Linked DNA regions of Prochlorococcus marinus str. MIT 9515. The protein of the gene in region 2 binds, or shares a complex with, the protein of the main gene of each other region. Links are inferred from orthologs where the notes say so. Each region holds a gene or a part of one and is shown on either strand. Other genes may lie near its edges.

Region 1 (3,425 bases), 690 kb from region 2 along the record:
TGGCTATCAATTACTTGGATTAAGGATGCCTAAAAAAATATTATTTGAAGAGGCTAAAAAAGATTTATCTCCAATAGCTCAATCATTTTGGTTAGAAAACAGAAGAGTATCTAATAAATTATTATGTGAAGAATTAGGATACAAACTTATTTACAAAAACTATCAAGTAGGTTTAGATAATTGTCTTATTAACATTAAATAAATAATAATTTGATTTTATGACATTAATTAATAATCAAATCAAACGTTTTAGGAGAACATGAATCCTTTAATTTTCCACATCAAAATTTTATTATGAGTAATAAACGTAATACTATTGATGATCGCTTGAAAGTTATTATCAGTGTTGGAGATGATTCAGGTATTGGACCTGAAATCATATTAAAGGCTCTTAGTTCAAAGGAAATTCCCAATAATATTGATACATTAATTGTGGGATCAAAAATAAACTTAAAAAATACGTATAAAAAACTTAAATCTTTAGGAGTACAAAATATTGTCGATCCAAGCAATTATCAAATACATGATATAGAAATTCCTTTTGAAATTAATAAACCAAAACAAAGCAATGGAAATTCAAGTTTTTTTTATTTAAAAAAAGCCATTGAAATTGTCCAAAAATATCGAAATGCAGCTTTAGTTACTGGACCTATTTGTAAAAAGTCATGGGCTTTGGCAGGTCATAATTATTCTGGTCAAACTGAGTTATTGGCTGAATCTTGTCAGGTAAATAATTTTGGTATGTTGTTTACCGCTAAATCTCCAATAACTAATTGGAGGTTTAACACTTTATTAGCGACAACCCATATCCCCCTTTGTGAAGTCCCAAAACAATTGTCAACTAAATTAATTCATTCAAAATTAAATTTGCTTGCGACATTTTGTAAGAATTATGTTGAAAAACCGATTCTAAAAATTGCTGGGTTAAATCCACATGCCGGTGAAGAAGGAATATTAGGAAGCGAAGAGCATGATTGGATCAATGATGCCGTGAATAGCTGGAGCGAACAAAACAAGGATGTTCACTTATTAGGTCCAATTTCTCCAGATACTTGCTGGAATTCATCAGCAAAAGCTTGGAGAGAGGATAAAGCTCCAACACATAATGGAATTCTTGCTATGTATCATGATCAAGGATTAATTCCAATTAAAGTTATAGCTCTTAATTACTCAGTTAACACAACCCTAGGTTTACCTTTTATTAGAACATCTCCCGATCATGGAACTGGCTTTGATATTGCTGGCAAAGGAATAGCACAATCTCAAAGTATGGTTGAAGCAATAAAAACAGCTATTGATTTAACAAAAGGTTCAAGACTGTTTAACGCGCATTAATACCTGTCCAAATTCTACTGGTGTTCCATTCTCAACAAGTATTTCTACGATTTCAGCATTAAACTCTGATTCAATTTCGTTCATTAACTTCATAGCCTCAAGTATACAAATCGTTTGTCCAACATTTATTTTACTACCCAATTCCACGAAAGGATCCTCTCCAGGAGCTGCTGCCCTGTAAAACGTTCCAACCATAGGGGAAACAATATCAGTAAGATCTGAGCGTCCTGGAGGAGCCGTCGGAGTGGCTGTAGCGTTATCTGATAAGGAGATGCTGTCTATTGGAGCTATTGGAGGAGCAATTATTTGCTTCTCCGAAGAATTGTTTGTTGTTGAATTAGTATTTAAATAATTCTTGTCAAACAGATTTCTTTTTATTTCGAGTTTGAAATCTTCTCCTTCTAGAGAAAATTCTTGAATATCACTGGTAGAAATTTTTTCTATCAAGCGATCTAAATCATCATGATCTAATTTCATAGCCATTAGTTTTCACGTCCAAGATAGCTATCGTTACGGGTATCAACTTTAATCATTTCTCCTACGGAAATAAACAAAGGAACCATAACTTGAGCACCTGTCTCTAGGATAGCTGGTTTAGTGCCCCCACTTGCAGTATCTCCTTTCACTCCTGGATCTGTTTCTGTAACTTTTAAAGTTATTGAAATTGGAAGTTCAACTTCTAAAACTTTATCTTTATAAAAAATCACATTAACCTCCATACCTTCTTTTAAGTATTTTGAACCTCTACCAATTTGATCAGAAGAGAGTCTTGTTTCTTCAAAACTTGTCATATCCATAAAAACATAATCACCTGACTCCACATAAGTATGTTGCAGGTTAGACTTTTCAAGGACAGCTTGTTGTACTGATTCTCCAGCTCGAAAAGTTTTTTCGACTACATTACCGTTTCGAACTGATTTTAATTTTGTTCGCACAAACGCAGAACCTTTACCAGGCTTAACATGTAGGAATTCTACTACGCGCCAAACTTGTCCATCTATCTCAATGGTGGTACCTGTGCGAAAATCGTTACTGGAAATCATTCCTGTATTACATACCCAAGGATCATAAACCTGTAAGAGTGCTATGCAAAACTTCTTATCAAATCAGAACAAACGTTATTTACTTTTATTTTTAATTTTAATTCAAGTTTGCTTCTTAAAACCAACGCAAGTATTAGCTGATTTACCTACTGGAAACGCAGTAAAAGATCCCAATGCAATACTAAGAAATGCCCTTCCTATAAAGCAAGTTGAGCTACAAGAAATTCAACATAAGTTAGAAGATACAAGCGACCTTGTAAGAGGAGGAAGATGGCCAGCCCTCTCAAAAACTGTTACAAAATGTCAATCTTTACTAAAAAAATATAAGAATCGAATTATTGAGGAATTGCCAATTGAAAAACAAAAAAGTGTAGAAAAGACTTTTTTAGATCTTAAAAATGATTTTGATAATCTTCAAGATCAAGCCAAATCCAAAGATAAATATTCATTTATCACAACCAGAAAAGAAGCATTAGAAAAAATAGGGGGAATTGAGGAATATTTTTTACCAAATGAGTTTCCATACTCTATTCCAAGTGAATTTGACGATCTTCCGAGATTACTTGGTAGAGCAAAAGTCAAAATAAAAACTTCTAAGGGTGATATGCAAGCAATAATAGATGGATTTAATGCACCTCTTACTGCTGGTGCATTTATAGATTTATCTTCAAAAAACTTTTACAGTAATCTACCAATTAATAGGGCAGAAGAATTTTTTGTTCTTCAAACTGGTGATCCAGTTGGTAATGAGATTGGATACGTAGATCCTGAAACCAATTTGGAGAGACATGTCCCACTAGAGATAAGAATACCCGACGAAAGCGAAACTTTTTATAATGAAACATTCGAAGAGTTGGGCCTTTATACAGAAACGCCAACTTTGCCATTTGCAACACTGGGAACCTTAGGGTGGTCCCACTCTAGTACATCTGTTAATGATGGATCATCTCAGTTTTTCTTCTTTTTATATGAAGCAGAACTTAATCCAGCTGGTCGTAATCTAATTGATGGAAGGAATGCTGCATTTGGTTATGTAATTGAGGGCTC
Region 2 (3,991 bases):
TCTACAGCTAATATCCCTTTACCTTTGGAAGCTAAAAGTTGAGCATTTTCTTTAAGCTCATTTTTGTAGTAATTTAATGCCATTCTTTAAAAATTTAGGTTCAGTTGATTTTTCCAGAATATGAAGAAAAAATAAAATCAATTCAATACCTATTCGAGTAATAATTGTTACTTACTAATGTTAAAAACTAAATTCTTACATTTAAACCGCTCTCTGCAGATTTTCTTATAGCTTCACAAACTCTTTGACTATTAAGTCCCTCAGACAGTCCTGGGATTACTGGAGTTTGATTCTTGATACTATGAGCCCATAAACTTTGAATTCTCTGGACAGGTGCAATTCTTCCATCAGTCCAGGTTTTTTCAAAATCATAGCGTGGATCAGCGGATAAATTGTATGTCTTATCTTCTCGATTTGAAATCTTTAAATTAAAACCATGAACATAATCTTTTTGATTCTCACTCTTAAGGAAAAGTGAGCCTTCACTTCCATATACTTCCAAACTAAATCCTCTTCCACACTTTGAAATCGAGGATAAAGAAACCTGACATGGAACTATGATGTCATCGAAAGTTTTTATTTCAAGGTTAGCTATGCAAATATCCTCACTTGTTACTTTCAAAAACTTAGAGGAATTAGGTAAGGATCTTTTCTTGATTGATGTTGATAATTTCCCGGATACTACAATCGATTCTCCAAAAAACCAGTTCAACATATCAAATGCATGAGTACCTAAAGCTCCAACAACCCCACCACCTTTTTCTTTTAATGAATACCAATTCCAAGCCCTATTGGGATCTGACCGGCTACCCATCAACCAATCAAGCTTAATTAAATATATTTTTCCTAAAATATTCTCATCTATCATTTTCTTGGTTTGTAGGAAAAGTGGTACTGCTCTATATTCAAAATCTACACAAACACTCAAATTATTAACTAATGATATTCTTTGAAGTTCTTTAATTTCCTCGGAGGTTAAGGCTACAGGTTTCTCTAATAAAAGATGTTTATTATTCTCAAGAGCTTCCTTTGCCAATTCAAATCTTGATTCGGGAGATGTAGCAATTATGATTCCGTCTATATCTTTGGATTTAACTAATTCTCCCCAATCATGATAAAAATTTAACCCAGTTTCCTTCTCTAAAGATGGTCCTTTTTCTTTCTTGTAGTGAAAAATTGCAGTTGGAATTAAATAATCTGATTCTTTTAATGCTTCCAAATGAATTTTTTTTCCAAATCCCAAACCAGCAATTGCGACTCTTAATTTGTCAGTAGCATTACTAAAATTCATTAATTTATGATCTCAGAACAGCTTTTTTCGATGACAACATCAATAAGTTCATCATTATTTGATGTTTGCCACTTTGAACTGAGCTGTGGGATTCCATTAATAGAAGTATCTTTAAATCTATTGTCATCACAGTTAATTCTCATAACGTAAAGAGATAATTGACCTTTATCGCTTGAATCTTTTGGATTTTTAAAAAACTTAGTTAAAACACTTATTTCATTATTATCAAATTTCTTAATGCTACCCATATCTAGCCATTCTTTTCCATCATTATTTTCTTTTAAAAGGATCCAATCTACATTCCCACTTCCGAACGCCAATTTAGAATTATTAAAAAAAAACATTAAAAAAATAAAAAATAGACCAATTAAATTAGAAACGATTTTCATCTTATTAATTTGCTCCCATAAGATCTTTTACTCCATGAATTTTTAAAATACTTGTCAGAGTACTTTTAAGTTCTTTCCTATTTACTATCACATCAACGAATCCATGTTCCAAAAGATATTCTGCTGTTTGAAAATTATCAGGTAATTTTTCTCTTAAAGTTTGTTCAATTACTCTTCTCCCAGCAAATCCAATAAGAGCTTTTGGTTCTGCCAATATTAGATCACCCAACATTGCAAAGCTTGCCGTAACACCTCCAGTTGTAGGATGCGTTAATAAAGGCATATAAAGTAGATTTTTAGCCCTATGTTTTTTTAGTGCTCCAGATATTTTTGCCATTTGCATAAGGCTTAACATTCCTTCCTGCATTCTTGCTCCACCAGAAGCACAAACAATAACTATTGGGTAGTTTTCTATTGTTGCTTTTTCGATAATTCTAGTAATTTTTTCTCCTACAACAGACCCCATCGACCCTCCCATAAATCTAAAATCCATTACAGCTAAAGCCAGAGGCATTGAATTAATGGAACATATACCTGTTATTACTCCATCTTTGAGACCAGTCCCCTCTTGACTTTCTTTTATCCTGTCTGAATAAGATCTCCTATCTTTAAACTTCAATGGGTCAGTAGGACTTAATGAATCATCAAACTCTTTAAATGAATCTTTGTCAGCGATTATATTAATTCTTTCATCGCTATTAATTCTATTGTGATGGCTACAATTACTGCATACATTAAAATTTGATATTAAATCTTTTCTATAAGCAACTTGCCCACATTCCGAACATTTAACCCATAGGCCATCACTTTCCTCAGTATCTTGAGAAACCTTCCCAACAAATTGATCCTTTCTCCTTGCAGCAAACCAGTCGATTAAAGACACAATATTCTCTTTTTTTCTATTAAAGTCTAAAAAAGGCCCTTTTATCAAGGAAGTTATATAAAAATTTGAAAATATTCAATATCTTTGTTTCACAAAATTAATGAAATCATTAATTAAACAATTAAAGTCTTATAACTTTTCTTAATTAACCCAAGACTTTTGGAATAGAAATAAAAAATATCTAAGCATGCTTCTTTTCTTCAATCATCTTATGAATTATTGGAGTAAGTATCAATTCCATTGCAAAACCCATTTTCCCTCCATTAACAACAATACTTGTTGGACTTGACATGAATGAATCATGAATCATTCCTAGAAGGTATTGAAAATCAATTCCCCATTTTTCTCTTGCTCCTTTTCTAAAGTGGATTATTACAAAACTTTCATCAGGTGTTGGAATATTTCTACATATAAAAGGATTCGAGGTATCAATAGTAGGTATTCTTTGGAAATTTATATCAGTTTTACTAAATTGTGGACAAATATGATTTATATAGTCTGGCATTCTTCTCAAAATAGTATCAACTATAGTTTCAGCTGAATAACCTCTCTCAGCATTGTCTCTATGAATTTTCTGTATCCACTCTAGGTTGGTTATGGGTACAACACCCACAAGCAAGTCAGCAAAGGAAGAAACATTGTAGCCTTCCCCCTCAACACCACCATGTAAACCCTCGTAGAAGAGAACATCTGTTCCGTTCGGAATATCTTCCCACGGAGTAAATTGTCCTGGTTCTAATGATGTACCTAGCCTTTCATTATGTTCCTGAGCTTCTTCAGTACTGTGAAGATAATATCTTTTTTTCCCTCCACCAGTTTCCCCATAAACTTTAAAAAGTTCCTCCAACTTGTCGAAAAGATTTGCTTCCGGACCAAAGTGAGAAAAATTTTCTCCTTTTGAAAGGGCTTCAGCCATAGCTTTTTTCATAGGCATTCTTTCAAACCTGTGATAACTATCACCTTCGACTACAGCTGGAATAATATCTTCTCTTGCAAAAATGTGCTCAAATGCTCTTTTTACTGTACTTGTTCCTGCTCCTGATGATCCTGTTACAGCAACTACTGGATGACGTTTAGACATTTAATTAAAACAATATTTAATGATTCTGACAGGTCATATGCCAACTTTTTGATCTAGTTAAAGATAATTTTTAATTTATTAATTTTTTATTCAAATTTCTTGAATGATTTTTTCTCCAATTTCACTACAAGATAGAACGTTGCAATCACCATTGTCTAAATCTGATGTTCTATATCCTTTTGATAAAACATTATCAATAGCTATTTCAATATCATCTGCAGCTTTTTCCTCATTCAAACCAATTTTTAGCATCATTGAGGTTGATAAAGCCATAGCAATGGGATTAGCTAAGTTTTTACCAGCTATGTCTGGAGCAGACCCATGAACGGGTTCAAATACTCCTGGCC

Evidence for each region. Proteins that work in one complex are often made in the same cells at the same time.
Region 1: the proteins of accD (region 2) and accB are in contact, whole or in part, in a solved structure (PDB 8UXZ), measured with the Escherichia coli proteins. The link is inferred for Prochlorococcus marinus str. MIT 9515 from one-to-one orthologs.

What each region holds. Positions count from the first base shown.
Region 1 is NC_008817.1:26,239-29,663, reverse strand. The notes cover bases 66-2,932. They hold accB (acetyl-CoA carboxylase biotin carboxyl carrier protein), read right to left. Parts: upstream 1,819-2,932; coding sequence 1,312-1,818; downstream 66-1,311. Other genes in these bases: P9515_RS00125 (peptidylprolyl isomerase), read left to right, coding at 2,422-2,932; efp (elongation factor P), read right to left, coding at 1,818-2,378; pdxA (4-hydroxythreonine-4-phosphate dehydrogenase PdxA), read left to right, coding at 295-1,335; P9515_RS00145 (NAD-dependent epimerase/dehydratase family protein), read left to right, coding at 66-202. Outside these bases: more of P9515_RS00145, read left to right, coding at 1-65; more of P9515_RS00125, read left to right, coding at 2,933-3,425. UniProt on the Escherichia coli protein: This protein is a component of the acetyl coenzyme A carboxylase complex; first, biotin carboxylase catalyzes the carboxylation of the carrier protein and then the transcarboxylase transfers the carboxyl group to form malonyl-CoA.
Region 2 is NC_008817.1:718,289-722,279, reverse strand. Bases 625-3,390 are described here. They hold accD (acetyl-CoA carboxylase, carboxyltransferase subunit beta), read right to left. Parts: upstream 2,564-3,390; coding sequence 1,685-2,563; downstream 625-1,684. Other genes in these bases: P9515_RS03940 (phosphoribulokinase), read right to left, coding at 2,745-3,390; P9515_RS03950 (hypothetical protein), read right to left, coding at 1,291-1,680; P9515_RS03955 (Gfo/Idh/MocA family protein), read right to left, coding at 625-1,291. In the rest of the region: P9515_RS03960 (class I fructose-bisphosphate aldolase), read right to left, coding at 1-83; more of P9515_RS03955, read right to left, coding at 188-624; more of P9515_RS03940, read right to left, coding at 3,391-3,644; leuB (3-isopropylmalate dehydrogenase), read right to left, coding at 3,735-3,991.